DNA from 3 places in the Sorangium sp. So ce406 genome. Region 3 is predicted to be linked to each of the others. Evidence: riboswitches for the same ligand, from Rfam matches in the RefSeq annotation. Region 3 holds a riboswitch; each other region holds the start of a gene.
The links. A riboswitch is a leader RNA that binds a small molecule or an ion and turns the genes downstream of it on or off. The one in region 3 is predicted to bind cobalamin.

Region 1 (10,526 bases), 5.1 Mb from region 3:
GGTGCGGCGTCGCGAGCTCGATGTACCCGTGCTGCACGACGATGCCGGGCCGCGCCGCGCGGTGCTCGGCCACGAGCGCCTCGAACTCGGCGTTCGACGCGGCGTCGCGGCTGCCGTGGCCGATCAGCAGGAGCCCTTCGTCATGCATGCGAGCGCCTCCTCCAGGGTGAGTGGGAGTCCTTCGCGGCCGCGCGGCTCGGCCGGGGTCATCCGGGTCCAGAGCTCCGCGACCCACGGCCGCCTGAGCCGCGCGCGCGCGAGGAGCTCCCCCCGCGCGAACACCTCCCGCGGCGGCCCGTCCGCGAGCACCTGCCCGTCGCCGAGCAGGACCGCGCGCGTGGCGAAGAGCGGCACGAGGTCGACCGCGTGCGTCGCGGTCACGAGCGTGGTCCCTTGCTGCTCCGAGAGCGCGCGCAGCGTCCGGCACAGGGCGAGCTCGCCCTCGGGGTCGAGCCCCGCTGTCGGCTCGTCGAGCAGCAGCACGCGCGGCTGCATCGCGAGCATCCCGGCGATGCACGCGCGCTTGCGCTCGCCGAAGCTCAGCGCCTCGATCGCGCGATCGGCGAGGTGCGCGATCTGCACGGCGGAGAGCGCCGCCTCCGCGCGGCGCCGCGCCTCGGGCGCGGGCAGGCCGAGGTTCCGCGGGCCGAACAGGACGTCGTCGAGGAGCGTCGCGCCGAGCAGCTGGTCGTCCGGGTCCTGGAGCACGAGCGCGGCGCCCGCGGCGACAGCGTCCGACGGCGAGCCCACGCGGCGGCCCGCGATCTCGACGCCGCCGCCGGGCGCGGGGAGGAGCCCGACGAGCGCGCGGAGCAGCGCGGTCTTGCCGGCGCCGTTGCCGCCGAGCACCGCCACGGACTCGCCCTCGGCGACGTCGAGGCGCACGTCGCGCAGCACGGCCGCGCCGCCGCGGTAGCCGATCGCCGGGGCGCGCAGCGCGATCGCGCTCACCCCGCGCCTCCCGCGGCCACGCAGAGCGTCAGCGCCAGGGCGGCGGCGGCGGCGAACGCGAGGTTCGCTGCGGGCGCGCTCGCGCGGCGGTCGGCGACCGGGAGCTTCCCCCGGTAGCCGCGGAGCTGCATCGCGACGGCGGCGTGCTCGGAGCGCTCCAGCGTCCGGAGCGCCACGACACCCGCGACCGCGCCGGCCGAGCGCGCGGCGGCGGCCGGCCGCGTGAACCCGCCGCGGAGGCCGGCGGCGCTCCACGCGCTGTCGGCGGCGCGCTGCAGCACGCCGGCGAAGCGCCGCGCCAGCGCGAGCAGCTCGACGAGCGCCGCGGGCGCGCCGAGCCCGGCCAGGGCCGCGTCGATCTCGGCGGGGGCGGCCGCGCGGGAGAGCCACTTGAGCACCGCGGCCGCCGCGAGGACGCGCGCGCCGATCGCCGCGGCGCGGCGGGCGCCCTCGCGCGTGACCGCGTCGAGCGGGAACGCCGCGCCGGCGAGCAGCGGCTCGCCCGGGGTGAGCGCGAGCGCGAGCGCCGCCGCGACGCCGCCGATCCACGCGGCGGGCGCGAAGGCGCGGAGGATGGCGCCCGCGGTCAGGCCCTGGAGCCGGAGGGCCGTGCACGCGAGGACGAGCAGCGCGGCCGGCGTCCAGGGCGAGCGCGCGCCCGCGGCGACGCAGCACGCCGCCACGGCGGCCCCGAGGCGGAGCCGGGCGTCCACGTCGCGGAGCCGGCCGCGGGGCGGCGCGGGCAGGTCACTCCGCACGGAGCTCGTCGCCGCCGGCCCTGGCGGCGGGCTGGTCGGCGCGCTCCACGAAGAGCACGCGCGAGAAGTAGCCGAGGGCGAAGCCGGCGAGGAGCCCTGCCCAGAGGAACGCGAAGAGGAGGAGGTCGCCCTCCAGGCCAGCGAAGAGCGGCCCCGTGTCGTGGCGCCCCGCGTCCTCGGCGACGCGGCGGACGACGGCCTCGTCGACGCCGTCCCAGGATGCGTTGCCGCACCCGGTGAGCCAGAGCGCCGCGGCGAGCGGCAGCGCGGCGAGCGGCAGCGCGGCGGTGAGCCGGAGCGCCGCGGCGAGCGGCAGCGCGGCGCGCCAGGGCGCCGCGGCCGACCGGCGCGGCATCGGCGGCCGGGTCACGACGCCCCCGCGGCGAGCGGGACGACCCGGAGCCGCTCCAGGATGTCGGGCCGCCGGGAGCGCAGGAAGACGAGGGCCCCGGCGGTCATGGCGCCCTCGAGGAGGCCGAGCGGGAGCTGGGTGGGGACGAAGGCGAGCGCGACGGCCGTGAACATGGACGTCACCGACCCCTCGCCGGCGAGCCCGAGGGCGAGCTCGAGCGCCGTCGTCGCGTACGTCGCCCAGTCCGACGTCACGCCGGCGAGGAACCCCGCGACCCACAGGTTCGCGCCGCAGCGCCGCGCGAGCCGGAAGGCGAGGTACCCGGTGAAGGCGCCCGCGATGCCCATCGACGCGACGTCGGCGCCGAGCGTGGTGAGCCCGCCGTGCGCGAGGAAGAGGGCCTGGATGAGGAGCGCCACCACGGTGACGAGGACAGTCATCCAGGGCCCGATGAGCACCGCGGCGAGCCCGGTGCCGCACGGGTGGGAGCACGTCCCCGCGGTCGGCACCGGCACGGGCATGCACGAGATCGCGAAGACGGCGGCGGCGACGAGGCCGACGAACGGCTTGTAGAAGGCGTCCTGCTGGGTGCGCTGCCGGAGCAGGTGGAGGGCGATCGCGACGAAGGGCAGGGCGAGCGCGTTCCAGACCGCGCACCACCCGAGCGGCAGGACGCCCTCCGCGAGGTGCATCGCGGCCGCGGGCCTCGCGGCGAGCGATGCGGCCAGGAACGCGGTAAAGATGACGGCGGGGCGGCCGGGAAGACCGATGTTGGCGCTCCGGGTGAAGTCCGCACCCGGACGCCACGAAGACGTGCGCAAGCTGCACCTCGTGGGACTCGGGTAGGTCTCCCGGCTCATGGGTTCGGGGAGCTGTTCGAGCTCCCGGCGCTGCGTCCACCTTCCCGGGTCTCTTCAGGAGGCCCAGTGGTCTTCGGATGCAGCTCCCCATTCACGGTGGCGGGACCGCGCCGGATTCGCACCGGCTTCCCTGTTATGCCCCTGAGGGCACCCGAGGAAACAGATTGTCAGATGGATGCTCGGTAGTCCCGTTTCGCGCCCGGCGTCAAGGAGGTCGCGCCGCGCCCTCGCCGTCCAGCCCGCCCTGTGCCGTCCGCGCCCTCGTCCGAGGGGCCGGCGCGCTTCGCCGTGCTCGCCGCGCTCGCCGCGCTCGCCTCCCGCGTCGCGCCTCACGCGCCCGCGAGCGGACGGTCCGGTGCCGCCGTCGTGCGCCGCGCGCGCGATGTTCCGCCCGCCGAGCGGCCAGGCGGCATCAGGGAGCGAGCTTCTCCTTAACCATCGACGCATTGCTGGAGGCCGCGAAATTGACCGAGACGCACGACCGGAGCCCGATTGGTCAGTTTCTGGCCTTCGTGCTTCCGTGGTAAACACACTTTACTTTCGCCGCGCCTGGACGCTGCTCGCCCGGCGCCCGCCTGGGAATGCGTTCACAGGCGGTTTCTTGCGGGTTCGGTCGTGGCCGCCGGTACGTTTCTCGTCGCAGCGCGCTTGGTTCGTCCTGGCTCTTTACTTACATGAGCCGACGTCCAGCGCCTGCCGTGCTGCGTCGTGCTGAGCACGGATTGACGAGGCGAGCGGGCTTTGGTGTCCTCTTTTCTCGGGACCCGAAGAGCTCGTCACGTCGAATGCTGTCTCGTGTGGATGGGTATGCCCGGCTCGGACGTGCATTCCATGAATTCGGGCGTGAGCGCGTCGGCGCGGTCGCCTGGCTGCCTTCGTGGCGTGAGCGATTCGCGCATCGGCGCGCACGCCTTGCACTTTGTTATCGACAGCGGGCTCTCGGGTGCCACACTCCGATCACCGCATGCGCGCCGGCGCAGCCCCCCAGCCCGGAGCGCATGCGGTCTTTCTTGCGCACCGCGGCGGACGGTTGGTGTCCCGGCGCGGTTACCCGCCGCGCTCATGTTGGGTTCCCCCCTCCGGCATGATGCGCGGTCTTTTTTTATGCGCTGTTCATCACTTCCCGGTGAATGCGGCCTGCGATTTCGACAGGAACGCTTTCATTCCGATTTTCTGGTCCTCGCTGCCGAAGAGGGCGGCGAACGCCTGGGCTTCCAGCTCGTTGGCGGCGGCCAGGTCGAGGCTCTCGCCGCGCAGGAGGACGCGCTTGGCGGCGGCGACGGCGAGCGGCCCGCGCGAGGCGATCTTGAGGGCGGTCTCGCGGGCGCGCGCGAGGAGCTCGGCGGCCGGGAAGACGGCGTTGACGAGCCCGATGGCGAGCCCCTGTTCGGCGGTGATCATGTCTCCTGAATAGACGAGCTCGCGGGCGCGGCCGACGCCGACCCGGCGCAGCAATCGCTGGGTCCCGCCGAACCCCGGGATGACGCCCAGGTTCACCTCGGGCTGCCCGAGCCTGGCGCCTTCCGCCGCGTAGATGAAGTCGCACGCGAGGGCGAGCTCGCACCCGCCGCCCAGCGCGAAGCCGTTCACGGCGGCGATCACCGGGAACGGCGCCGTTTCGATGAGGTCGGCGAGCCGGTGTCCCGCGTCGGCGAACCGCTTCGCGGCGATGCTGTTCATGGACGCCATCTCGGCGATATCGGCGCCCGCGACGAACGCCTTGCCGGCGCCGGTGAGCACGGCCGCGCGGACCTCGCCGCCCTCGGCGGGCGCGAGGAGCTCCTGGAAGGCGGCGGTGAGGTCGCCGAGCACGGCGGGGTTCAGGGCGTTGAGCTTGTCGGGCCGCTGGATCGTCACGGTGGCGACGTGCCCCGCGCGCTCGACGGCGACGAACTGGAGGGCACCGCGAGCAGGGACCCCCGGCTGCTGTTCTTGAGCGGTCATGACCGGTGGTTAGCAGCGCGCCGCGCCGGGGGGAAGCGCGGCCGAGCGCCGCGGGAGGCGCCGTGATGTGCCCGCCCGGGGCTGCTATGCTGAGGACCGTGGCTGACGCGACGAGCGAGCGAGCCGGCGGGCCTGGTACCGCTGCTCATCGCTCCGAGGACACGAGTCCTGGCGCGCGGAAGGCCCTTGTTTTTTGGCAGGAGGGGGCCCGTCAACCATTCTGCGGTACTGCCATCTCTGCTGGGATCGCTCGAATCTCGGCCACAGATCTTCCCCGACCGCGTCATCCGCTGATCTGGGGTGGCCGAGGCAGTTATTGCCAACCCCCAACCCCCCACCGCTCCTCAGAGAGAGCCAGCGGGGGAGGGGGTGCCGCGCGGGGGGCCGGCGGGGTAGGGCCCCACAAACCCGAGCGCCGGCCCGCTCCGTGCGACGCCCTCCCGGACCGACCCACCCTTTCCCACGGCAATAGCCCCCCAAAAGGCGCGAGTTTGTGGGAGGGGCCCCCGCCGGCCCCCCGCGCGGCACCCCCTCCCCCGCTGGCTCCGCTGCAGGATCCTACACCGCCCGCCCCGTCTTCTGCCCCTTGTCGTCGTACACGTAGAACCCCCGCCCGCTCTTCTTCCCGTACCACCCCGCCGCCACCAGGTTCCGCAGCAGCGTGGGCGCCCGGTACTTCGAGTCCCCGAACTCCCGGTGCAGCACCTCCGCGATCGACAGCACCGTGTCGAGCCCGATCAGGTCCGCCAGCTCGAGCGGCCCCATCGGGTGGTTCAGCCCGAGCCGCGCCCCCGCGTCGATGTCCTCCGGCGTCGACAGCCCCTCCTGGAGCGCGAAGCACGCCTCGTTGAGGAACGGGATCAGCATCCGGTTCACGATGAACCCCGGCTGGTCCTTCGACGTGATCACCGTCTTGCCGAGCCCCACCGCGAGCGCCCGGACGGCCTCGTACGTCGCGTCCGACGTCTGCACCCCGCGGACGAGCTCGACCAGCTTCATCAGGGGCACCGGGTTCATGAAGTGCATGCCGATGACCAGCTCAGGCCGGCTGGTCACCGCCGCGAGCCGCGTGATCGAGATCGACGACGTGTTCGACGCCAGGATCGCCCCCTTCGGCATCGCCGCGTCGGCGAGCTTGAAAATGCCGCTCTTGACGTCGAAGCTCTCGGTCACCGCCTCGACCGCCAGGTCGACCTCCGACAGCCCCGCGATGCCGTCGGCCACCGCGACGCGGCCGAGGAGCGCCTCCCGCGCCTCCGCGGCCATCTTGCCCTTCTCCACCTGCTTCGCGAGGATCGCGGCGATCTGGGCCTTGCCCGACTCGGCCAGCGACCTAGAGACGTCGCACAGGACCACCTCGAGGCCCGCGGCCGCGGCGACCTGGGCGATGCCTCGCCCCATCTGGCCCGCGCCGATCACCCCGAAGCGCTTGATCGTCGTAGCTTCCATGGCCGCGGTTGATAGCCGAAGCCGCGAGCGCGGTGAACCGCCGATCCCGCCGATCCGGCGCCCCGCGGCCGGCGGACGTCCCCGGCGCAGAAGCGCGCGAAAGCTTCGCCCGCGCTTCCCGACCCGCGGGGGCGAGGATCCTTGAAACCGTGTCGTCCGCCCGGCTATCTTCGGCCGGCCCGTGAACGGACCGGACCGAATTCGCGAGGTCCGCGGAGAGACGATGAGCGTTGAGACGATTCGGATGGCCCTTGGGCGCCTGCAGGATGAGCCTGAAAACGAGGCGGCCTGGAACGAGCTCGCGGAGGCCGTGACCGCTCCGAGCAACGGCGCGGGCGCCGGGGACGTCGAGCGCCTGCTCGGCGCGGCGCGCGCGCGGCACGAGCAGCGGCACGAGTGGCAAGCCGTCGCCCGGCTCCTCGAGCTGGAGATCGCCCTCGCCGCCGGGAGCGCCGTCGAGGGCGCGATGCAGGCGGAGCTCGCCCGCGTCTACCACGAGGAGCTCATCGACGTGGACCGCGCCGCGGCCGCCTACAAGCGGCTGCTCGAGCTGCGCCCCGACGACGACGCCGCCGCCGAGGCGCTCGAGACCGACGCCTCGAAGCGCGAGCGGTGGCGCGACCTCGTCGACCGGTACGTGGCCGAGGCCGAGGGCGCGACCGACGGCGCCTTCAAGAGCGCGCTGTTCACGAGCGCCGCCGACATCGGCTACCGCTACGGCCGCGCCGAGCTCGGCGAGAGGATCGCCGAGCTCCTCCAGCTCGCCCTCGAGCTCGACCCCAGGAACCGCCGCGCCGCGAGCCTCGCGGAGATCGCCTTCTCCGCCGCGGGCGACTACGAGGCGGTGGTCCGCGTCCAGACGCTCGTCAAGGCCGAGGCCCAGCTCAAGGAGGACCGCATCGCCGCGGGCCTCCGCGCGGCGCGCACCATCCGGACCCACCTGAGCGACCCGGCGCGCTCGGTCGCGGCCTACGAGGAGGTGCTCGACCTCTCGCCCGGCCAGCCCGAGGCGCTCTCGTTCCTCGCCGAGGCGTACTCCGCCGCGGGCGACTGGGATCGCCTCGTCGCCCTCTACGAGGACCAGCTCCGCAGCGGCGGCGTCAAGCCCGGCGAGGAGCTCGGCATGCTCGTGCAGATCGCCATGGTCCACTGGCGCATGCGCGGCCAGCCTCAGGCGGCGGAGCCGTACTTCGACCGCGTGCGCCGCGCCGAGCCCGCGCACGCCGGCATGCTCAACTTCTACCGCGAGGTCCTGGAGCAGCGCGGCGACAAGCCGCGGCTCACGACGATCCTGACCGACGCGCAGCGCGCCCTGCCCGACGGCGCCGAGAAGCGCGCCATCGCCACCGAGCTCGCGCGCCTCGCCGAGTCGCAGGAGAACGCCGCCAAGGCGATCGAGCAGTACAAGTCGGTGCTCCGGACCGACCCGGAGAACCGCCAGGCGCGCGACGCCCTGAAGCGCCTCTACCTCCAGACCGAGGGGTACAACGCCCTCGTCGAGCTCCACCGGCAGGACCTCGAGCGCACGCCGGCCGACGACGTCGCCGGCCGGGTCGCGGTGCTCCGCGACATCGCCGGGATCTACCGCGACCGCGCCAAGAACGACGCGGCGCTCGTCACGGTGCTCACCCAGATCGTCCAGCTCGACGACAAGGACGTCGACGCCGTGCGGGAGCTCACCCGCATCTACGAGGCGCTCGGGCGCTGGCGCGACCTGCTCTCGTACCAGCAGCGCCTCGCCGAGCTGACCGAGAGCCGCGCCGAGAAGGCGGGGCTCTACCGCGCGGTCGCGCGGCGCTGGTTCGACCAGTTCTCGAACGTGCAGAACGCCATCGCCGCGTACGAGGCGCTGCTCACGGTCGAGCCGATCGACGAGGAGGCGCAGCAGAAGCTCCGCGAGCTCTACCTCAAGCGGCGCGCCTGGCCGCAGCTCTACTCGCTCTACGAGCGCAAGCTCGAGAGCGCCGAGGGCGCCGCCAAGATCGAGCTGCTCGGCGAGATGGCCAAGCTCGCCGCCGAGCGGCTCGACCGCGGCGCGGACGCGATCGCGCTGCAGAAGCGGATCCTCGAGCTCGATCCGAGCGCCCCCGGCGTGCTCGACGCGCTGGAGAAGCAGGCCGAGCGCGAGAAGGACTTCGCCACGGTCGCCGAGGTGCTGGAGCGGCGCGTCGACCTCGCGGCCGACGACGCGGCGCGGCTCGTCTCGCTGCAGAAGCTCGGGGCGGTGTACGCCGAGCGCCTCAAGGATCCGGCCGCGGCGGCGCGGACGTGGCGGCGCGTGCTCACGCTCTCGCCGGGGCACGCGCGCGCGCTCCGCGTCCTGCGCGACGCGTACTTCGCCGCGGGCGACTGGGACGGGCTCGAGGAGCTCTACGCCTCGCAGAACGACTGGGAGGGCCTCGTCGACTTCCTCTCGGGCGCGGCGGACAAGGCGACCGATCCGGCCACGAAGCTCGACATCTCGTTCCGCGCGGCGCGGATCTTCGAGGAGCAGCTCAAGGCGCCCGAGCGCGCGGCGCGCTCGTACGAGCGCGTGCTCAGCGTGTCGCCGAAGGACTCGCGCGCCGCGGCGGCGCTCGTGCCGATCTACGAGGAGGAGGAGAAGTGGGCCCGGCTGCCGGCGCTCTACGAGATCCTCCTCGACGCGACGGACGACGCCGAGGCGCAGGTCGGCATGCTGCGCAAGCTCGCGGCGGTGACGGGCGGCCCGCTCTCGGACAAGCCGAGCGCGCTCGGGTACGCGCGCCGCGCCTACGAGCTCAGGCCGGACGAGGAGGGGCTCGACCTGCTCGAGGCCTGGTCGCGGGCGGCGGGCTCCTGGGCGCCGTTCGTCGAGGCGGTCGAGGGCCGGCTCCGGACGGCGACGTTCCTCCCGACCGACGTGCAGCGCACGCTCCGGCTGAAGCTCGCCGAGGTGTACGCGCGCGAGATGGGCAAGCTCGACGAGGCGGTGACCGTCTACCGCGGCCTCGTCCAGGACGACCCGTCCGACGACAGCACGGTGCGGGCGCTCGACGCGCTCCTCCGCGCGAACGAGCGGCAGGAGGACCTGCGGTGGCTCTTCGACCTCCGGGCGAGCCAGGTCGAGGGCGAGGAGCGCGCCGAGATCCTCGAGGAGTGGGCGACGCTCGAGGAGGAGGTCTTCGGCGACCCGGCGAAGGCGATCGAGCTGCTGCGCAAGGTCATCGCGCTCACGCCCGGGCGCGTCGACGCGCTGCGGGTGCTCTCGCGCCTGCTCATCGCCGCGGGCGAGTACGAGGCGGCGGCCGAGATCGTGGCCACGCACCGCGACGTCAGCGACGGCGACGAGCGGGCGCGGCGCGAGATCGAGCTCGCGGGGCTCTACCTGGACCGGCTGGACCGGCCGGCGGACGCCTTCGAGGCCGCGGTGCGCGCGCTCGACCTGACGGCGCACGACCCGGACGCGATCGCCGTCCTCTCGCGGCTCGTCGAGCGCCCGGAGACCCGCGTGCGCGCGGCCCGGGTGCTCGCGATCGAGTACGCCGAGACCGGCAACCACCGGCGCGAGGCCATGGCCCTGCGGGTGATCCTCGAGGCGGAGCGCGATCCGGCGCGGCGGCGCGAGCTCTACGTCACGCTCGCGAACGTCGAGGAGACGAAGCTGCACGCGGCAGGGACGGCGTTCGACGCGCTGCTCCGGGCGCTGCACGAGTTCTCGGACGACCTCGAGCTCTGGGACCGCGCCGCGGAGCTGTCGCGGCGCGCGGGCCGGCCGACCGATCTGGCGGAGGCCTACCGGGTGCACCTCGTCGCGGGGCGCACCGAGGGCGACAAGGTGCTCGGGAGCGCCGTGGAGGTCGAGCTCTGCGAGCGCGCGGCGAGCCTGCACGACGAGCAGCTCGGCGACCCCGAGGGCGCGCGGCCGTACCTCGAGCGGGTGCTGAACCTCGACCCGAACAACCACCGCGCCTTCGAGCGGCTGAAGCAGATCCTGACCGCGGCGGAGCGCTGGGGCGAGCTCGAGGAGCTCTACGACCGCGCCGCGAAGGGCACGACCGACCAGGCCGAGCGCATCGAGCTGCTCAACGAGGTGGCGCTGATCGCCGAGGAGATCATCGGCGACGCGGCCAAGGCCATCGGCTACTACGAGCGCATCCTCGAGCTCGACCCGTTCTACACGGCGGCGCTCGACTCGCTCGAGAAGCTCTACGAGCGCGAGGGGCGCTTCCGCGACCTCGCGGCGCTCCTCGA
Region 2 (10,526 bases), 6.1 Mb from region 3:
GAGGAAATGACCCTGGAAACCATTGCGTCAACGATCGCTTCGCCTGCTTCAAATGGCGGATGGCGGACGGCCGACGGCGGATGGACTGACCCTTGACATGGAACCGTCGCGGCTGTCTGCTTGTCGGTGCGCTCTTGCTTTCGCATCGCCACGGGGGGTCGGCATGCATCTCGGATCTACCATCGCGGATCGCTTCGTGATCGAGCGGCTCGCCAGGCGCGGAGGAATGGGCGCGGTCTATCGCGGCCTCGACCGGAGCACGGGGCAACCCGTCGCGATCAAGATCCTGGACGAGCACTGGGACGCGAGCCTCGCGCGGTTCGCCCCCGATGCGCTGATCCTCGCGCGGCTCGACCACCCGCGCCTCGTGCGCCATGTGGCCGAGGGGGTGCTCCCTTCGGGCGAGCCCTACCTGGTCATGGAATGGCTCGACGGTGAGGACCTCGCGTCGAGGCTCGCGGGAGGTCGGATGCGCGCGCAGGACAGCGTGGCGCTCGCCATGTCCATCGCCGAGGCGCTGGGCGCGCTCCACGAGCGCGGGATCGTCCACCGCGACCTCAAGCCGAGCAACATCTTCCTCGTCGGAGGCCGCATCGATCGGATCAAGCTCCTCGATCTCGGCGTCGTCCACGCCGAGGCGCTCACGCGCCTCACGCCCACGGGGACACCGCTCGGCACGGTCGCGTACATGGCGCCCGAGCAGGCGCTCGGCGCGAAGGAGATGGACGCGCGCGCGGACGTGTTCGCGCTCGGCTGCGTGCTCTTCGAGTGCCTGACGGGCGGGCCCCCGTTCGCGGCCGCCACCATGGCGGCCGTCCTGACGAAGATCCTGTTCGAGGTGCCCCCGCGCCTGCGCGACAGGCTGCCCGGCGCGCCGCCCGCGCTCGACGCGCTGCTCGCGCGCATGCTCTCGAAATATCCCGGCGATCGGCCGCGCAACGGGCTCACCGCCGCCGCCATGCTGCGGGCGCTCGGCGATGTGCGCGCCCCCGACGGCGGGCTCCGGAAGCCAGAGGCGATGAGCGGATCGCCGGCGCTGGCCAGGACGACGGCGGTCGAGCGCTCCCCCGCGCTCACTCAGCACGCCCAGCGGGGCGCGGCGCCGAGCCAGAGCGGCTCCCCCGTGGACGCCAGGGGGAGCCAGCCGCTCGTCGACGCGGCGCTCGAGCGCGAGGCCGCCGTGCACGGCGGAGCGCTCAAGTGAGCAGGGGAGACTGACCAGGTACGCCGCCGTGCTTTCCGGCGTCACGCGGAATGTCTCGCGCCGGCGCTCTGGATCTGATTCTTGAGAATCGCGGGGCGCCACCCGCAAGGACCAGACTCACGTCAAAAGAGCTGATGGCGTGCAGTTCGGCCTGGCCATCTCACCCGTACCGTGGAACTAGGTGCCTTGCGGGAGCGAGCCCTCGTGGACAGGCTATCGCAGGTAAATCGCCGGGCGGTCTGCCATGAACACGCCCCCCCTCGGGCCGATTGTCCCATTCGGCCCGAGGGCTCTTTCGAACGCGAGAGCGCGCGCTGAGCATGCGCCCTCCGCCGTTGCCCGGGGAATCCGCCGAGCTCGCCGCCGGCGGGCGCGACGCGAGGTGCTCCAGCGAGAGGTCGCGCGGATGGGCGAGACCTGCAGGGAGCCGAGCGACCGCGGCGGGCGCGCGCGGGCGCCTGCGGCCAGGGCGCATGATCGGCTGGAGATGCGTTACGATCGCCCCATGACGAGCTCGCCTTCATCACCTGTCCCTGCGAACCGGCGGACCTCACGGCGCGATCGGCGGCGTCCCCTCGGCGAGGCGCTCGCGCGCGCGGCTTCCATCCTCGGCCTGTGCGCGCTGCCCATGTGCGATTCCCTCGACAACATCGACGTGGAGGTCGGCGGCAGGGCGGTCGTCCCGGCGGGGACGATCCTCGACGACGTCCTCGGCGTGCTCGACTTCGATGCTTTTCAGAGCATCGATCTCTCGGCGGAGTTCGAGAACCAGGGTGTCACCAAGGACGACGTGGACTCGGTGCAGATCCTGGCGTTCACGCTGCGCGTCGAGAGCCCGGAGAGCGGGAGCTTCGATTTTCTGCGCTCCGCGTCGTTCTTCGTCGAGACGGAGGGGCAGCCGCGGGTGCTCATCGCGAAGCTCGACGAGGTGCCGCGCGGCGCGCGCGAGCTGTCGATGGATGTGGTCGAGGGCGTGGATCTCAAGCCCTACGTGGTGGCGCCGAGCATGAAGATCACGAGCGAGGCCCGCGTGAGCGGTCGTCCCGACGAGGAGACGACGGTGGTCGCGGACGTGCTGCTCGACGTCGACGTCTCGCTCCCCGGCTGCTAGCCGGACCCAACCGGTCCTCCTGCCGAGCGGCCTGGTCCTCGCGACGGACGGCGCGGTCGCCGCGGATCGCAGCGTGGTCGCGCCGGCGAGCAGGCCGGCGACAGCCCTGATGCATGCTGCCTCTCGCATCAGCCCCGCCACGCTTCAATCAGGGAGGACGGCTGTCACGAGCTCGACCAGATCGGCCAGGCTCGCTCCCGTGGCGTCGGCGGTCACGCCGAGCTCCTCGGCCGGCAGGCCCAGGCGGTTGACCCAGAACGTCGGATAGCCGAACCACCGGGCGCCCGCGGCGTCCCAGCCGGCGAACGGCACGAACAGGATCTCCTCGCGCTCGAGGCCAAACGCGTCGACCGCCATCCGGTACGCGCGGGGATCCGGCTTGTACGTCCTCGCCCGATCGGTGCTGAGCGCGTGCTCGAACAGGCCTCCCAGACCGGCGCTCTCGATGGCAGCGTCGAGCATCCGCGGCGTGAAGTTCGACAGGAACGAGAGCCGGACGCCCGCGTCCTTCAACGATCTCAGCGCCGGCGCCGCGTCCGGCCATGGCCTGAGATCGAGATAGGCCCCGAGGAGCCGCGCCCGCTTTTCCTCGCCGAGGTCGAGCTCCAGCAGCCGCTCGGCGAACACCAGCGCATCCCCGGTCACCTGCCAGAAATCCGCGTACTCCCCCGACGCGACCCGGAGCCACGTGTACTCGAATTGACGGGTGCGCCAGGCCTCGCTCAAGAGAGCGCCCTTGCCCGGGGAGAGCTCCTCCGCGAGCGCGGCGATCGGCCGCGGATCGAGGACCGCAAAGGCGTCGAAGGCGATGGCCCTGATCTTCGAGGGTGACGCCGGCGGCGGCCGCGCCGGCCCGCCCTCCGCGGCGCACGAGGTGGTCATGGCCAGCGGGGCCGAGCCCAGGAGGCCTGTTGCGGTGACCCCGGCGACGAGGTCGAGAAACTCACGGCGACGTGAAAGCATGCGGGCCTCGATCGGGTGATTCGAATTGAACGTTTCGAGAGCGCTGGAGCGCGAGAGCACGCGCTGAGCATGCACGCCCCGCCGTTGCCCGGGGATCCGCCATCGCCGTATACTCGCCATGCATCCTTGCATGACGTGGAGCGCTCTCCGGCAGCAGCGCCCCGCGCGCCGGAGCCATGCTCGACTGGGACGACCTGCGCTACTTCCTCGCCGTCGCGCGGCACGGCAACCTCTCCGCCGCCGCGCGCGCGCTGAAGGTCACGCAGCCGACCGTGGGGCGGCGCATCGACGCGTTCGAGCGGCGCCTCGGGGCAAAGCTCTTTCTACGCTCGCCGTCCGGATTCGCGCTCTCGGCCGCGGGCGAGAGCGTGCTCGGGCACGCCGAGCGCATGGAGCAGGGCGCCCTCGCGGCCGAGCTCGCCGCCGGTGGGCGCGACGCGGGCCTGAGAGGCCACCTGCGCGTCACGGCGTCCGAGTGGCTCGCCGTCCGCGTCCTCGGGCCGCTGCTCGTCCCGTTCCTCGCCCGGCACCCCGCCATCTCCGTCGACCTCGTCGCGGACGCGCGCTGGCTGAGCCTCCCGCGGCGGGAAGCGGACATCGCCCTCCGCCCCGCGGCGTTCGAGCACCACGAGGTGTTCCAGCGCGAGGTCGCGCGGATCGGGTTCGGCCTCTACGCGTCGGAGACCTACCTCGCCGAGCGCGGCTCGCCGGACTTCGACCGGCAGTGCGAGGGCCACGCCCTCGTCACGATGAGCGACGATCCGCCGGCCGTCGCCGACCTGCCGTGGCTCAGCGCCGTCGCCGGGAAGGCCCGCGTCGCCGCCAGGACCAACGGCCGCGAGGCCCAGGCGACGATGGGCGCCGCCGGCGTCGGGCTCGTCTGCCTGCCGCGCTACCTCGGCGACGCGACGCCGGGCCTGCGCCTCCTCGCGCCGCCCTCACCGCCGCCCGAGCGCGCGCTGTGGCTCGGGGTGCACCGGGACGCGCGCGCGGCGCCGCGCGTGAAGGCGCTCGTCGCGTTCGTGGTCGACGCGCTCGCCCCGCTGCGGCGCGCCCTCCGGCCCGAGCCGCGCCCGCGGCCGATCATCAGGTGACGAGCGTCCGGGCTACGGGGCGCCGTCGAGCTGACACGCCCGGTGGTCCTGGAAGGGCTCCGAGCAGACGTCCTTGAACGACGTCTCGCACCTGGACGCGCTGGAGCCGAGGCACTCGAAGAGCGGATCGAGCCAGCGCGCGATCTGCTCGCAGGACGTCATCGACGAGATCTGGATGCCGGCGCTCATGCAGTCGAAGTACGGCGCCGTCAGCGCGTTGCACGGGCGCGGCGCGGTGAGCAGCTCCGCGCAGGCGTCGCGGCAGCCGTTCGACGGGCACGCGCGGTCGAACAGCGCGCAGAAGGCGCCGCACGAGGCCATCTGCGCCTCGACCGGATCCGCGCCGCCGGCGCTCGACGATCGCGGGCCCGCGCCCGCCGTGGTCGTCAGCGGGCCCGCGCCCGCGCTCGACGGGGCGGCCGGGCCCGACGCGGCGCCCGCCGTCGCGCCGGCGCCCCCGGACCCCTCGTCGCCCCCGGGGGACCCGTCGACGACGACGTTCCCGCCGCACGCGCCCGCCCCCGCGAGCGCGACGAGCGAAGCCAGGCCCGCCGAGAGCAGCGTCGTTCTCATGCCGCGAGTCTACACCGGCCCGGGCAGCGCCGGGGCGCGCGCCGCGTCGACCACGCCGCGCGCGCCGCCGATCACTCCACGGCCTGCGACTGCTCGATCGCGTCCTCGCGGCGCTCGCGGCGGTTGCACGCGAGCACCTTCTTGCGGACGCGCACCGCGTCGGGCGTGACCTCGACCAGCTCGTCGCCGTCGATCCACTCCATCGCCGTCTCGATCGTGAGCAGCCGCGGGCTCGCCAGGAGGACGTTCTCGTCCTTGCCGTGGTTGCGCACGTTGGACAGCTTCTTCTCCTTGATCACGTTGACGTCGGTGTCGTTCGGCCGGTTGTGCTCGCCGATGATCATCCCCTCGTAGACCTCGACGCCGGGGACGATGAAGAACATCCCGCGCGGCTGCAGGTGGTGCAGCGCGTACGGGGTCGCCACGCCGGCGCGATCGGCGACGATGGCCCCGGTCGGGCGGCGCATCATCGGGCCTCCCCAGGGCGCCCAGCCGTCGAACATCGTGTTGAGCAGGCCGGTGCCGCGCGTCGCGGTCAGGAACTCGCCGCGGAAGCCGATGAGCCCGCGCGACGGGACCCGGAACTCGAGGCGGGCGCGCCCGAAGCCGGGGTTCGTCATCTTCACCATCCGGCCGCGCCGACCGCTGAGGCGCTCGGTCACGATGCCGACGTAGGTGTCGGGCACGTCGACCACCACGAGCTCGATCGGCTCCATCACCTCGCCGTTGATCTCGCGCGTCACCACCTCGGGGTTCGAGAGCTGCATCTCGTACCCCTCGCGCCGCATCGTCTCGACCAGGATCGCGAGCTGGAGCTCGCCGCGGCCGAGCACCACGAACGTGTCCGGCACCTCGGTCGGCTCCACCCGGATCGCGAGGTTCTTCATCGCCTCGCGCTCGAGCCGCTCCTTCAGGTGGCGGCTCGTCAGGTACTTCGACTGCTTGCTCTTGCCGGCGAACGTCGACGTGTTCACGCCGATCTTCATCTTGATCGTCGGCTCCTCGACCACGATCCGCGGCAGCGCCTCGGGCTGCCCCAGATCCGCGATCGTGTCGCCGATCGTGACCGAATCGAGCCCCGCGATCGCGATCACCTCGCCCACGACGGCGCTCTCGACCGGGACGCGCTTCAGCCCCTCGTAGGCGTAGAGCATCTTCACGTAGCCGCGCGACTGCCCGTCCTCGCCGAGCAGCGCGACGTCGGCGCCGGACCGGGCCGTGCCGCGGACCACGCGGCCGACCGCGAGCCGGCCCACGTAGTCGTCGTGCGTCGTGTTGCAGACGATGACCTGCAGAGGCCCGTCGGGGTCGCCCGACGGGCCGGGGACGCGCTCGAGGATGGTCTCGAAGAGCGGCTGTAGGTCCGTCGCCTCGTCCTCGAGCTCGCGCTTCGCCTGGCCGAGCTTCGCCACGGCGTAGAGCGTCGCGAAGTCCTGCTGCGGGTCGCTCGCCTCGAGGTCGCAGAAGAGGTCGAACACCTCGGAGAGCACCTCGTGGGCGCGCGCGTCGCTGCGGTCGATCTTGTTGATGACGACGATGACCGGGAAGCCGCGCTGGAGGCACTTCGAGAGCACGAACCGCGTCTGCGGCAGCGGGCCCTCGGCGGCGTCGACGAGGAGCAGCGCCCCGTCGGCCATCATCAGCGTGCGCTCGACCTCGCCGCCGAAGTCGGAGTGGCCGGGCGTGTCGACGATGTTGATCTTGACCCCGCGGTACCGGATGCTGGTGTTCTTCGCGAGGATGGTGATGCCGCGCTCCCGCTCGAGGTCGTTCGAGTCCATGACCCGCTCGGCCACGACCTCGTTCTCTCGGAAGGCGCCCGACTGGCGGAGCATGTGATCGACGAGGGTCGTCTTCCCGTGGTCGACGTGGGCGACGATGGCGATGTTGCGGAGATCGTTACGCGGCATATACAGCGGCGGCCGTGTAGCACGCGACCCACGGAGGAGCGAGCCCATCCTCGCCAGAGCCCGAACGTCCGGCCCGCGCGGCAGACGTCGCGCCCAGGGGGCGCGAAGCGCGGTGAGCAACGCGCGCGAGGCGCGGTGAGCGAGCGGGGTGAGCGGGAGCGTTGACAGCCGAAGCCGCGCCGCAATAGGGTGCGCGCCGCGTTGGTGCCTGGGCCCTTGCCCAGGCTGAATAGGGAACCCGGTGAGATTCCGGGGCTGCCCCGCAGCGGTAAGCGAGAACGACCTCCACGACGAGCACTGGCCCGAGAGGGCTGGGAAGCGGTGGACAGTAGGAAGTCGGCCAGGCCGAGACGCTCGCAAGCCCGAAGACCTGCCATCGCCCGGCGACGGGGAGACATCTGGCGCCGGTTTGACCTGGGAGCCTCGAGGGAGGCGGAGAGGTCCGAGCCGCCGCAGCCGTCCGCGCGCGCCCCGGAGTCCGACCCGCCCCCCGCGCGACCTCCCGTTCGCCCGCGGGGGCGAGAGGTCGGCCCGGCGCGGTGTGCGACGGACAGGCCTCTCTTCTCCTCGCGGTGCTCGGCGCGAGCGGCCCGGAGCCGCCCTGCGCGACGCCACCGAAGGAGGACGCGCATGCCGCGCACGACGATCACGAAGCGGAACGGACGCTGCTTTTCACGACACCTGCTCGCCGCGCTATCCACCTCGCTCGCCGCCGCGCCGCTCGCGCGCGCCGAGGGCGAGGTCCCCGAGGCGACCGCGGTCGTCGAGGCGGCCGCGGGCGCCGAGGCGGCCGCGGGCGCGTCCTCCGACGGCGGCGCGGGGGCGCCCGCGGACGGCGGCGGGGCGATCGAGGTCACCGTCCACGCGGAGAAGCCGGGGAGCGAGGCCGCCTCGCGCGTCTCGGTCGGGCACCGCGAGCTCGAGCTCAGGCCGAGGCTCCGTGCGGGCGACATCGTCGAGGCGGTCCCGGGGCTCTTCGCCGTGCAGCACGCCGGCGGCGGCAAGGCGAACCAGTACTTCCTTCGCGGGTTCGACGCGGACCACGGGACGGACGTCGCCTTCTTCGTCGACGGCGTCCCCGTCAACATGGTCAGCCACGGCCACGGGCACGGGTTCACCGACCTCTACTTCGTGATCCCGGAGCTCGTGACGGGGCTCGACGGCACCAAGGGGCCTTATACAGCGAGCATCGGCGATTTCGGCACCGCGGGCGCCGTCAACCTCCGCTTCGCCGAGAAGCTCGACGAGAGCCACGCGCAGGTCAGCGTGGGGCAGTACGGGATCCGGCGCGGCCTCGTGATCGCCTCGCCGGATCTCGGCGACACATGGCGCGCCGTGGCGGCGGCGGAGGTCTACCGGAACGACGGTCCGTTCCTCAGCCCCGAGCGGCTCGAGCGCTTCAACGTGTACCTGAGGGCGACGCACGATCTCAGCCCGACCGGGAAGATCCAGATGACCTGGATGTCCTACGGGTCGACCTGGTACGGCTCCGGTCAGGTCCCCGCGCGGGCCGTGTGCGGCGAGGGCGAGCAGGGCCACCCGGGCCCGACGCCGCCCGCGTCCGACCCGCCGTGCATCGATCACTTCGGCTCCGTCGACCCGACCGAGGGCGGCGCGACCGAGCGGCACATGGCCTCCCTCGCGTACACGACGGCGTGGCGGGACGCCGACCTGAGCGCGATGGCGTACCTCGTCCGCTACCGCTTCACGCTGTACTCGAACTTCACGTTCTTCACCGAGGACCCCGTCCACGGCGACCAGATCGAGCAGAACGACGACCGCGTCGTCGGCGGCGCCGATCTCCGGCTGCGCCGGAGCCTCGAGTACCGCGGGGCGAAGCTCACGACGTCGCTCGGCGCGCACATCCGCGCCGACGCGATCGACAAGTCGCTCCACCACGACGAGGCGCGCGAGCGGATCGAGGAGCGGGGCAGGGCCCACATCGACGAGGGCCAGATCGGCGTCTACGTCGAGGAGGACGCCCGGATCCGGCGCTGGCTCCGCTTCGTGGCGGGGCTGCGGGGGCAGTGGATCGACGTCAACGTGGACGACCGGCGCGAGGATCTCGGCGCGACCGGGAGCCGGTCGAGCGGCTTCCGGGGGCAGATGCAGCTCTTCCCGAAGCTCACGGCGATCGTCTCCCCGGTCGACGGCCTCGATCTGTTCGCGCACTACGGGCGGGGCTTCCACTCGAACGACGCCCAGGGCGTGGTGCTGGGCGAGGGCGGGGCGACGCTCATCACCCCCGCGACGGGCTACGAGCTCGGCGCGAGGGCCACGCCGCTGCGCGGCCTGACGCTGAGCGCGGCGGGGTTCCTCCTCGATCTCGACTCCGAGCTGGTCTGGAGCGGGGACGCCGGTGTCACCGAGCCGTCGGCGCAGACGCGGCGCTACGGCCTCGAGATCGGCGCGCGCTACCGGCTCGGGAGCTGGCTCTTCGCCGACGTCGACGCGACCTTCACGCGCGCGCGGTTCCGCGCGAACGCGGGCAACGGGAGCGCGGTGGCCCTCGCGCCGACGCGGACGCTGACCGCCGGTGTCGGCGTCCGCCCGACGTTCGGCGCGTTCACGCCGTTCGCCGCGCTCCGGGTCAAGTCGATCGGCGCGCGGCCCGCGACCGAGGACGAGTCGCTGACGGCCGAGGGGTTCACGGTGATCGACGCCAACGCGGGGCTGCGGTGGAGGGACGTCGAGGTGGCCGTGGACGTCCAGAACCTCCTCGACGCGACGTGGCGCGAGGTCCAGTTCGCGAGCGAGTCGCGCCTGCCGCACGAGCCGGCCGCGGTCACCGGGATCCACTACTCGCCGGGGTGGCCGTTCACGGCGATCGGGCGGGCGACGCTGTACTGGCGGTGAGCGGCGCGGCGCCCGTTGCGAAGGCGCGGGCCCTGGGCTTCCATGCCGCCCGCCCGTGTCCTCGCCCCCGCTCTCCCTGCTCCGCACGCCCCGCGCCCGCGCGGAGCTCGTCGCGAACGGCTGGGAGCTGTTCTCCGCGCTCCTGTTCCTCTCGGCCGTCGTCCCCGCGGCCCTCACGACGCCGTGGCCGGCCATCCTCCTGCTCGCCTCGATGGCCCTCTCGGCCGCCCTCTCGGGCGCGCTCGTCCGGCGCGGCGACCGCGGCTTCGCCATCGCGGCGGCGATCCGGACCCTCTCCTGGCCGCTCGCCGTCCTGCCGCTCGCCGGCCGGGGCGCCCCCGCCGCGCCCCCCTCCTCGTGGCCCAGCCCGCTCGGGATCGGCCAGGCGACCCCGCCCGCGTGGCTCGGCCTTATCGTCACCGCGGTCGCCTTCGGCGTCATGGCCGGCGGCATGCGCCGCGCCATCTACCGCGCCGTGCTCCGCGCCGACGCGGCCGACAGCGGCGCCTCCGAGGCCGCCTCCGCGCGCGCCCTCGCCGCGGCGCTCCGCCCGCGGCTCGCGGAGTCGGCCACGGCCGCCGGCATCGTCGGCGGGCACGTGATGCTGCTCTTCGCCGTCGCGTTCCTCCGCACCCAGAGCCAGGTCGTGTTCCAGGCGTGGTTCGAGGTCGTCCCGCTCCTCGCGCTCTCCGGCACCCTCGGCTTCACCCTCGCCGTGCGCCCCGCCACGCGCGCGATCGTCGCCGCCCTCGAGGCCGGCCCGTCCGGCGACCGCGCGCTGCTCGCCCGCGGCCTCGCCCGCGCCGAGCGGCTCC
Region 3 (10,526 bases):
CGGGGTCACCTTGCCGTCGGCGAGGCCCCTGTCGCGCTCATGACACGAGGCGCACGCCATCGTCCCGTTGCCCGAGAGGCGCTTGTCGAAGAACAGGGCGCGTCCGAGCGCGACCTTCGCCTCGGTCATCGGGTTGTCGGGCGGCACCCACGGCTTCGGGAAGCCGACGGGCAGGGCGAGCTCATAGCTATCGACAGGCGGGATCGCTTCCGCCTCGCCGCCACAGGACGCCACCGCGAGCGCGAGGAGCGCCGCCGACGTGCTTGCGCGGGTCACTCCAGCAGAATGCGGCGTTGCTCGTTGTGACACAGGTTACAAGCTCCTGAGATGCTTGGAAAAGGCATGTTGTTGGTCCCCCCTCCGGCCGGCGCGCGCAGGAAGAAGAACAGCGCCTCGTCCGGGAAGGGCAGCGGCTCGGTCGTGAAGAAGTTCCCGTTCCCGTCGATGGCGACCGAGAGCACGAGATCTCCTTCGCCTTGCGCGGCTGTGCGGAGCTCGACCGTTCCGCCTGCGACCGGCGTGCCCGACGGCGCGTACACCGTCCCGGCAGCGGTGAAGAGCCCCTTGCCGGGCCCATGGGGCTGATGGCAGCCCATGCAGTTCTGCCCCATGTTGTGGCTGCGCTTCTCCGCAGCAGCGCTGATGTTGTCCACGTTGAGCGCCGGATCGCGCTGGAAGCCAGGGTCGCCCGGAAGGACCTCCGCGTCGCTCGGCTCGTCCATGTCCTCGTCGGAGGCGCCGCAGCCGGCAAGCGCGCAGATCAAGAGCGGCGCGATGAGGCTGGCCGCTGGCCGATGAAGGTACATCTCACTCCACCCGGAACGCGGTTTGCGGAGCGGAAGGGCTCGCGCCGTCGAAGCCCATGCCGAGCGCCTTGAAGACGGGCGGGCACTCGGGATCGCCCTCGAACGACATGCAGCCGGAGGTGCGATCCGTCATGCCGTCGACCTGGTGGTCGAGGTCGGACTCGGCATAGAAATTGGCGATATCGAAGACGATGGTGCTCGACTCCGGGTCGACGCCGTCAAGACGCACGTCGGCGACGTTGTCGGCCGCGCACGAGAAGCCTTCGCTGACGGTACCCTCGCATTTCGTACCTCCGAGGTGAAAGAAGTACGTCGGGTTCATCGTCGAGATGAGGTCGAGGCGGACGAACTTGTAGCCGCCCTTCCACGACCACCACATACCGGGAATGTTCAGGGGCGCCGGGGCTGTCGCCGCGTCCAGGTGGTTCATCTCCGGGGGCAACCCCAGGCTGAACCGGACGCCGGCGTAATCACCGGCCGGGGCGGTGCCCACGATCTCGGTCCTCGTCTCCGGGCTGCCGGTCTCGCATGTGCCCGTGCCGTCCTCGAAGTCGAGGAACGCGACCTTGTCGCGCTGCCATGTGCCGTCTTGCTCGAGCGAGAGCGGCTCCTCGGACCCGTCGTCGCGCACGAGCCGGACGTCATAGACGTACATCCGGAAATCGAGCGGCTTCACCGCCGATCGGGTCGTGCCGACGCCGTCGAATGTGGTCGTGCAGGAAAACGGCTTGTCGCCGACCTTGGCGGCGAAGCTCAGCGCGAACGTCTTCGAGGCGACGTCCTCGTCGCCCTCGCCGCACCCGCTCAGCGCCGCGAGACAGGTCACGCCCAGGAACGTGACGCGAGCCATTGAACCAACCATCGGACAACCTTTCAAGCTACGAGGCCGCAGCGTCGTCACCGCCGCGCCGGAGCGGAGCGAAGCCTACTCGACGGTCGGCTCTCCTGGGATGCATCAATTTGTCGCACCTCGCGGCGCCCTCCGAAGGGTGCCGGCGGCATCCGTGCGAGGTGTGCCCCAGGAGCGCCTAGAAAAAGCCAGTGTAGACGCACCTGAGGCAGCTCGACAGATGGCTGTCAGGGTCGCATCCACAGGCGACGTGGCTACCGAGAGACTCCTCGAGGAAGCGACGCCTCAGAGCGCTTGAGAGGCCCTCGGGAGCTCGCGCGCTGGCGGCAGTGCGCGCGCGCCGCGTTCTACCGCGATCTGGACGCGAACGGACGCCCGAGGAGCCGGGGATCGGGGCTCTGGAGCGGGCGGGACGAGCAGATGATGACGGTGTTCTTCCCGAACCCGTGGCTCGACCAGGAGCGCATGAAGCCCGTCAAGGAGCCGGACTGGTCGAGGCTCGCGCTCTGGATGGACCTGCGCGCGCGCTTCGCGGGCGTGCCGCCCGAGCCAGCGCCGGTCGATGGGCCTCGGCGCCCGCAGATATGCGGATGAGGCGCCTGAGTCCGTTGGACATCAGAACACCCCATCGAGGACGACCTCCCCCGAGACGCCGACCTGATACGCCGAGACGCGGCGCTCGAAGAAGTTCGTGACCTCCTGGACGTCTTGCAGATCCATGAACGAGAACGGGTTCTTCGCCCCGTAGCGCCTCGGCATGCCGAGCGTGACGAGCCGCTGGTCCGCGCAGAACTCGAGGTAGCGGCGCACGTCGCGCGCCGAGAGGCCCGCGACGCCGGCGCCGAGGAGATCGTCCGCGAACTGGGCCTCGCAGTCGATCGCCTCATCCATCATCTCGAGGATCGACCGCGAGAGGCCGGCGTCGAAGAGCTCGGGCTCCTCGCGCCGGACCGTGCTCACGACCTCGAAGGCGAAGCGCATGTGCGCGCTCTCGTCGCGGAAGACCCAGCTCGTGCCCGCGGCGAGCCCGTGGAGCAGGCCGCGCGAGCGCAGGAAGTACACGTACGCGAAAGCGCCGAAGAAGAAGAGCCCCTCGACGCACGCGGCGAAGCAGACGAGGTTCAGGAGGAACTGCCGCCTCTCGGAGCGCGACTCCAGTTGATTCAAAGACTGGATGGAGTCGATCCAGCGCATGCAGAAATCGGCCTTCTTCCGGATCGAGGGGATGGTCTCGACGGCCGCGAAGGCGCGGTGGCGGTCCTCCGGATCGGGGATGTACGTGTCGAGGAGCGTCAGATAAAACTGGACGTGCAGCGCCTCTTCGTAGAGCTGCCGAGACAGGTACATCCGCGCCTCCGGGGCGTTGATGTGCCTGTACAGGTTGAGCACGAGGTTGTTCGCCACGATGGAGTCTCCGGTGGCGAAGAACGCGACGAGGCGCTGCACGAGGTGGCGCTCCGCGTCGGTCATCCTCCTCAGGTCGCCCACGTCCGTGGAGAAGTCGACCTCCTCCACGGTCCATGTGTTCCTGATGGCGGCGCGGTACATCTCGAAGAAGGCCGGATAGGCCATCGGGCGCAGCGTGAGGCACTGGCCCGGATCCAGGAGGCGCGCGGGGCGGCCGACGCGGCTCACTGGCAGGCCTCGCACGCCTCGGGGTTCTCGAGCGCGCACGCCACGTCCGCGGCAGCCTTCGCCCCCGCGGGCGCCTGCGCCGCCGTCCCTCCGCCGCCTTCGCGGGGCCCGGCGTCGCCCGCGGGCGCCCGGTCCGGGGGCGCATCCACGGTGGCCTTGGCGATGCGCGTCGCGGGGCGCGATCGGAGGTAATACGTCGTCTTGAGCCCCCTCTTCCATGCATGGAAGTACATGCTCGAGAGCTGGCCGATGGTGGGGTTCTCGACGAAGAGGTTCAGCGACTGGCTCTGATCGATGAAGGCGCCGCGCTCCGCCGCCATGTCGATGAGCGAGCGCATCGGGATCTCCCAGGCGGTCCGGTACACGGCGCGGACCTCCTCCGGCAGCTCGTCGAGCCCCTGGACCGAGCCCTCCGCGAGCTTGAGACGGGCGCGCACCGCGTCGTTCCAGGCGCCGCGCTGCTTGAGCTCCGCGACGAGGTAGCGGTTCATCTGGAGGAAGTCGCCAGAGAGCGTCTCGCGCTTGAACAGGTTCGACACCTGCGGCTCGATGCACTCGTAGCAGCCTGCGATCGACGCGATCGTGGCGGTCGGCGCGATCGCGACGAGCAGCGAGTTCCGCAGCCCCTCGGCGAGGATGCGCGCGCGGAGCGCCTCCCAGCGCGCCGTGTCCTCCGGCACCACGCCCCACGCGTCGAACTGGAGCTCGCCGCGCGCGGCGCGCGTCTCGTCGAACGCCGGGTGGCGCCCCTTCTCGGCGGCGAGGTCCGCGGACGTCGAGAGCGCGTGATAATACACCTCCTCGGAGATCCGCCTCGAGAGGTCCCGCGCGGCGCCGGCGTCGAAGGGCAAGCGCATCTGGAAGAACACGTCTTGCAGGCCCATGAGCCCGAGCCCCACCGGCCGCCAGCGGAGGTTCGAGCGCCTCGTCGCGGCGATGGGATAGTAATTGAGGTCGATGACGCGGTCGAGCTGGCGGACCGCCGTCCGCACGGTGCGCGCCAGCTTCTCGAAATCGAACGCGACCGCGCCGCCCTCACCGTTGACGGTGTGGCGCGCGAGGTTGATCGAGCCCAGGTTGCACACGGCCGCTTCGTCCTTCGAGGTCACCTCGACGATCTCGGTGCAGAGGTTCGAGAGGTGCACGGTCCGGCCCGGCAGCGCCGTCTGATTGCAGGCGCGGTTCGCCTTGTCCTTGAACGTCATCCAACCATTGCCGGTCTGCGCGAGCGTGCGCATCATCCGCGCGTAGAGCTCGCGCGCCTTCATTGTCTTCTTTGCGATGCCCGCCTCCTCGGCCTGGGCATAGCGGCGCTCGAACTCGTCGCCGTGGAGATCGGGGAGGTCGCGCACCTCCTTCGGGTCGAAGAGGCTCCATTCGCCGTCCGCCTCGACCCGCTTCATGAACAGGTCCGGGACCCAGTTCGCCAGGTTCAGGTTGTGCGTGCGCGCGGCCTCGTCGCCGGTGCTGTCGCGCAGCGCGAGGAACTCCTCGACGTCGGCGTGCCACGGCTCGAGGTAGACGCAGCAGGCGCCCTTGCGCTTGCCGCCCTGGTTCACGGCCGCGACCGACGCGTCGAGCGTCTTGAGCCACGGCACGATCCCGCTCGAGTGCCCGTTGGTGCTCTCGATGAGCGAGCCGCGCGACCGCACGCGGTGGTAGGCGAGCCCGATGCCACCCGAGAACTTCGAGAGCATCGCGACGTCTGTGTAGCGCTGGTAAATGGTCTCGAGGTGGTCCTCGGGCGAGTCGAGCAGGAAGCAGCTCGAGAGCTGCTCGTGGCTCGTCCCGGCGTTGAACAGCGTGGGCGAGCTCGGGAGGTAGTCGAGCGACGAGAACAGGCGATAGAGCTCGACCGCCTGCGCCGCCGTCTCGGAGAGCGCGCAGGCGATGCGCAGGAAGAACTGCTGCGGCGACTCGGTGACGAGGCGCGTCTCGGGGTGCTTCAGGAGGTAGCGATCGTAGAGCGTCCGGAGGCCGAAGTACTCGAGCTCGTGGTCCCGCCCCGGCTCGATCGCGTCGTTCAGCTTGCGGGCGTTCTGCGCGACGAAGCTGTGGAGCCGCTCGTTGATGAGGCCGAGCCGCCGCCCGACGGCGACGGACTGCGAGAAGGCGTGGATCTCCTGATTGCGGACCTCCTTGTCGATATAGGTCGCGAGCAGGCGCGCCGCGAGCCTCGCGTACTGCGGCTCCTCTGCGATGAGCGACGCCGCCGTCTGGATGGAGAGCTGGTCGAGCTCGCGCGTGGTCGCGCCGTCGTAGAGGCCGCTGATGGTCTTGGTGGCGACGCGGAGCGCGTCCACGTCGGACAGGGCCGCGCAAGAGCGGCTCACGGCCCGGACGATCTTGTTGACGTCGACAGGCTCGCTCGACCCGTCGCGCTTCTTCACCCGCATCGTCGTGTGCGGGAGCGCTTCCTCCGCGCCTCCGCTCCTCGCGCCCCGCGCCCGCAACGGCGCCGCGCCGTTGCTCATCGTCACTGTGTCGCTCAGCATGGCAATCCTCCTCGTCGAGCTTCGTCGGAGCGGTACCGGACCGCTCGCGTCGATGCCGCGAGAGCGAAGAAGCCAGCCGATGTGCGCGAGCGCGCAAGGCTCTCCAGGAGAGCCCTTCGGACCGACCGCTCGCCCCCGCGGGCGAAAGGAAGACAACGCGGGAGGGGGTCGGAACCGGGACAAGCGCGAGAGTCTGCGCCAGCTCGGACCTACCCGCCTCCCTCGAGGCTTCCAGGTCAAACCGGCGCGGGATGTCTCCCCGGCGCTGGACGTTGGCAGGTCTTCGGGCTCGCGAGCGCTCCGGCTCTCGCCGGCTTCCTACGGTCCACCGCTTCCCAGCCCGAGGGCCAGTGCTCGTCGTGGAGATCGTTCTCGCTTACCGCTGCGGGGCAGCCCCGGATTCGCACCGGGTTCCCTTTTGAGCCCCGGGCCGAAGCCCGAGGCACCAACATGAGCCACTACATATTGCGGTGCGGGGCGCAGGTCAAGCGAGATGTTGTGGCGGGCACCTGAGGAGAGGAGCGGAGCGACGACCGGCCATCGACCATCGATGCCCGGCGCGCGACAACCGCGCCAAGGGTGCACAGCGAGGGCGTGCTCACGCGTCGCGCCTCCGGAGCTCGTCGTCGAGGCGCTCGTCGTACTCGTCACGTACAGGCGCCGCGATGGCCAGATTGGACGGAGCCGGCTGCGCGGCGCTCCGCCTCCACGAGCGCAGCAGGGCGAAGATCCCGAGGAACGACGCCGCGATGCCGAGCATCAAGCCCAGGGCAACCTGGCCAAGGACGCCGGACGAAGGCGCCGCACGGATACGCTCCCCATGACGCGCGATGAGGTCCTGCTCGACTCTGTCGACGGCCTCGCCCCGGCGGAGACGCGCTCGGATCTCGCGACGAAGCTCCTGCGCCACCGGCGATTCGTGGATGTCGAGTGTCTGATCCCAGCAACAAGGCGCGAGCAGGCGCCCTTCGAGCGCTCTCTCGCCGGGCGCCGCTGTCGAGTCGGCGAGCTCGCCCGCTGCCGTGCTGGTCGTCGCGGGCGTGGCCCTACCGCTGAGGACCACGCCCGCGACGGCGACGACCAGCGCCGCCGCGCGACGCCCGCGCGAGCTCCGCGGCGATCGGACACGCAGCGTCGAGCTCACGTCGCGCGCGCGGTGAGGGGCACGGACCGGGGCATCCGCAGCGCCGCGGTGCTCTCGCTGGCTCATGGCGAGACAGACTACCGCTATCGACCTCCACGGCCCTGCGACACGATGTCGCGCTGGTCACCGCGCGGCACCGTCACGGCGCCTGCTCCGTCTCGCCGGCCAGCGCGACCGCGCCGCGCACGCCGTGGTTCGAGGCGCCGAAGAGGTTGTCCGGATCGAGCGCGCGCTTGACCTCGCGAATGACCGTCCGCGCGCCCTCGGAGTACACCTCGCCGAGGAAGTCCTGCCGGATCTTCCCCACGCCGTGGTGGTGCGAGAGCGTGCCGCCGGAGGCGAGGATCTCCTCACGCGCCGCGTGCTCGAGGGCGGCATACTCCGCAACGGGGTCGGCGACGCCCTTCGCGTAGAAACCGAGATAGAAGTACATCGCGACGCCAGTCGAATAGACCTGCGTGATCCGACCGGTGAAGAAGGGCCTTCCGGGTAGCCGGCGGCGCTCGTGCTCGAGCTCCACGCGGCGCTTGACCCGCTCGTAGAGCTCGAGCGCGCGCGACCATGGCACGCTTGTCTCGAAGCTCTCCGCGATGGCCCAGTGCTCGAACGCCAGATCGCGGATGTACGCGATACCGAACGTGAGCTGGTAGCCACGCTCCCCGTTGGCGGCGCCTCCCTGGAGGCCACCATGGCGCGCCGCGATGGCCCGGAGCGTTCGCTCCTGAAAGGCGACCTCCGCGGCCGTGCCCTCGAAGACCACCGTCGCCACGCACATCTTGTGCGGGTCGAAGCCCTTGATCCGCGTCACCACGAGCGCCTCTGCCTGGCTCTTGAGCCGCGCGGCGAGGCCCTTCGAGGCCGGCTTCAGCGCCTGTCCGAAATGGAACTGGGTGTTGTCCATCACGCGCACGCTCGCAGGAACGGCGCCGCTCTGTTGCAGGTCGTAGAGGAACTGGAAGCCGCGCTCGAGGTCCGGGAAGATCACGCTCGCGTAGCGCTGCACCTCGGGCAGGGGCCAGACCTTGACCACCGCGCTGGTGATGATACCGAGGTTCCCCTCGCTCCCGAACAGGAAGGTCTTCGGGTTGACGCCGACGCTCTCGCGCGGGCCCACGGCGGGACGTTCAATCACGCCTCGGGCCGTCACTGCCGTGACATCGAGCACGATGTCCTCGACATTGCCGTAGCGGTTCTTCTTCATCCCGCTCGCGTTCGTGGCGATCCACCCGCCGAGCGTCGAGAACTCCGCGCTGTCGGGCTCGTGTCCGAGCGTCAGCCCGTGCCTGGCCAGCTCGGCGGCGATGTGCCGTCCGGTGGCGCCCGCCTCGATGCACGCCGTGCGGTTCACCGGGTCCACCCAGCGCAGCTTGTTCATGCGGCGCATGTCCAGCACGATGACGACACGCGCTTCGTCGACGGGCAAGCGCAGGGCGTCGGTGACATTGGTACCGCCGCCGAAGGGGACGAGGCAGGCCCCGCGCTCGTGCGCCACCTCGACGAGGCGCTCCACCTCGGCGTGCGCCTCGGGGAAAACGACGAGATCGGGGACGCGGGGCAGCCGACCGTAGCGAATCGCCCAGATCTCGGCCCCGGTGTGGCCGTGGCCACGCCGCAGCCGGACCAGCGGCTCGTCACTCACCTGATCGTCGCGGAGGAAGCCGCGGAGCGCCTCGAGCAGCGCCTCGTCGCGCCGCGCGGCGGGAACCGCGGGCGGATAGCGGGGCACGTTGCGGTTGTCGTAGGCGAGCGGCGCCTGAAGAATGCCCGACAGCCACGGCAGCAACTTCGGAAGATCGAGCCCGCTGAGGTTGTAGCGACGTCCCGTGAGCGTCACGTGGCCGTCCGGCTTCACGACGAAGCGCGTGTCCTTGAAGCCCCAGCCGTCGAGCGCCTCCTCCTCGTCACCGAGCGGCGCCGCGGGCGCCGGTGTCCTGCCGCCACCACCCCGCGAACCCCAGCCCAGCCGGCTCGCGACGTTCGCTCCTGCGCGCTCGATGCGCGACCGCAACCCTCGCTCCTGATCCATGTCATCACCTCTCACCGTCGACGACCTCAGTTGGCTCAGAAGAACGCCTTCAACAGGCCGATCGCGCCCTGCTTCCAGGGCACGCGATGGGTCACGCCCGAGCGGCTCTCGAACTCGCTCCGGTGCGCCCGGTACCACTCGAGGTTGCGCACCAGCGCGTCCTTGTTCGAATACTTCGGCGCGAAGCCGAGCTGCCGCTCGGCCTTCTCGATCGACACGAACGAGTCCTTCGATGCCGTCTCGTAGACCCACTTGTAGAGCGGCGACAGGCCCATCGCCTCCAGCGCGCGCAGGCCGAGCACCGCCGGCGCCGCGGGGAAGGGCACGATCTTCTTGCCCTTGCCCACCGCGTCGAGCACCGCCTGGTAGTCCTCTCCCATGGTGGTGAAGTCCTTCGCGCCGATATTGAAGGTGTCGTTGGCGACCGCCGCGTCCTTCGTCATGCACAGGTAGATGGCCTCGCAGAGATCGGCCACGTCGAGGAGCTGGTAGCGGTTCTTGCCGTCGCCGATCATGGGGAAGCCCTTGCCGTCGAGCGCCCAGTCGTAGAGCAGCGCGAAGACCCCGAGCCGCTCCGGGCCGATGAAGGACTTGGGCCGGATGATGGGCACCACGAGCCCCCGGCCGCGCTCCTCCAGGCACACGAGCTCGGCCTGGATCTTGGCCTGCCCGTACGGGCCCACGCCGTCGAGCCGGTCGTCCTCGCTGAGCGGGTGGTGGTCGGGGATGCCGTACACGGCCGTGGAGGAGATGTGCACGGCGCGCTCGACGCCGTGGCGGCGCGCCGCGCTCATGACCACGCGCGTGCCGATCACGTCGGTCGTGTAGATCTCCTCCGGCGTGTACAGGGGCAGCGCGGCCGCCGTGTGCACGACGAAGTCCTGCCCCTTCACCGCCGCGTCGACCACCGCCGCGTCGCGGATGTCCCCGCGCACCTCGCGGATGCGCGACCGCTCGGGGTAATCGAAGTCCAGGAGATCGAGCGACGTGACCTCATAGCCGCGCTCGAGCAGGTGCCGCACCAGATTGATCCCGAGGAAGCCCGCGCCGCCCGTGATCAGGACCTTCTTCTTGCTCATCGTCTTGCAACCTCGCTTCAGGGGTAAGGAGAGCCGCCGACGCTCACGCGCCGTGGGCCTCGATGATGGCCCGCGCCTCGGCCGGGTGGCTCTTGCACTCGAGCAGCGCTCCGAGCAGGAGCGGCGCCACGATGGTGGCGTCCGACTCGATCACGAACATGGGTGTGTCCGCGGTCAGCTTGTCCCAGGTGATCTTCTCGTTCGGCGTGGCGCCGGAGTACGAGCCGTAGGATGTCGTCGAGTCGGAGATCTGGCAGAAGTAGGCCCAGGGCCGGGCCGGCTCGTCGAGATCGTACTTGAGCGACGGCACCACGCAGATGGGGAAGTCCCCCGCGATGCCCCCGCCGATCTGGAAGAACCCGACGCCCGCGCCTGCGCTGAGCGCGCGGTACTGATCGTACAGATCGGCCATGTACTCGATACCCGACTTCACGATGCTCGCGCTGCACTCGCCCCGCCTCACGTAGGACGCGAAGATGTTGCCGAAGGTC

Region 1: another riboswitch for cobalamin. It lies ahead of WME96_RS01710 (energy-coupling factor ABC transporter permease); the one in region 3 lies ahead of WME96_RS29505 (ribonucleoside-diphosphate reductase subunit alpha).
Region 2: another riboswitch for cobalamin. It lies ahead of WME96_RS05275 (TonB-dependent receptor); the one in region 3 lies ahead of WME96_RS29505 (ribonucleoside-diphosphate reductase subunit alpha).

Annotation. Positions count from the first base shown of each region.
Region 1 covers NZ_CP150340.1:448,012-458,537, forward strand. Annotated here, with positions in the region: gene WME96_RS01690 (CbiX/SirB N-terminal domain-containing protein) at 1-148, opposite strand, end outside; gene WME96_RS01695 (energy-coupling factor ABC transporter ATP-binding protein) at 124-951, opposite strand; gene WME96_RS01700 (CbiQ family ECF transporter T component) at 948-1,709, opposite strand; gene WME96_RS01705 (hypothetical protein) at 1,699-2,064, opposite strand; gene WME96_RS01710 (energy-coupling factor ABC transporter permease) at 2,076-2,753, opposite strand; cobalamin riboswitch at 2,886-3,091, opposite strand; gene WME96_RS01715 (enoyl-CoA hydratase/isomerase family protein) at 4,038-4,865, opposite strand; gene WME96_RS01720 (3-hydroxyacyl-CoA dehydrogenase family protein) at 5,424-6,314, opposite strand; gene WME96_RS01725 (tetratricopeptide repeat protein) at 6,559-10,526, shown strand, end outside.
Region 2 covers NZ_CP150340.1:1,432,377-1,442,902, forward strand. Annotated here, with positions in the region: gene WME96_RS05240 (hypothetical protein) at 1-89, shown strand, start outside; gene WME96_RS05245 (serine/threonine-protein kinase) at 164-1,204, shown strand; gene WME96_RS05250 (hypothetical protein) at 1,710-2,315, shown strand; gene WME96_RS05255 (haloacid dehalogenase type II) at 2,460-3,278, opposite strand; gene WME96_RS05260 (LysR family transcriptional regulator) at 3,455-4,372, shown strand; gene WME96_RS05265 (hypothetical protein) at 4,385-4,945, opposite strand; gene typA (translational GTPase TypA) at 5,017-6,903, opposite strand; cobalamin riboswitch at 7,041-7,247, shown strand; gene WME96_RS05275 (TonB-dependent receptor) at 7,486-9,711, shown strand; gene WME96_RS05280 (ATP-binding protein) at 9,767-10,526, shown strand, end outside.
Region 3 covers NZ_CP150340.1:7,951,468-7,961,993, forward strand. Annotated here, with positions in the region: gene WME96_RS29480 (MbnH family di-heme enzyme) at 1-276, opposite strand, end outside; gene WME96_RS29485 (carboxypeptidase-like regulatory domain-containing protein) at 273-806, opposite strand; gene WME96_RS29490 (MbnP family copper-binding protein) at 808-1,656, opposite strand; gene WME96_RS29495 (DUF7676 family protein) at 1,951-2,250, shown strand; gene WME96_RS29500 (ribonucleotide-diphosphate reductase subunit beta) at 2,272-3,228, opposite strand; gene WME96_RS29505 (ribonucleoside-diphosphate reductase subunit alpha) at 3,288-5,786, opposite strand; cobalamin riboswitch at 6,044-6,251, opposite strand; gene WME96_RS29510 (cytochrome c-type biogenesis protein CcmH) at 6,385-6,996, opposite strand; gene WME96_RS29515 (FAD-binding oxidoreductase) at 7,070-8,956, opposite strand; gene WME96_RS29520 (NAD-dependent epimerase/dehydratase family protein) at 8,992-10,035, opposite strand; gene WME96_RS29525 (deoxyhypusine synthase family protein) at 10,079-10,526, opposite strand, start outside.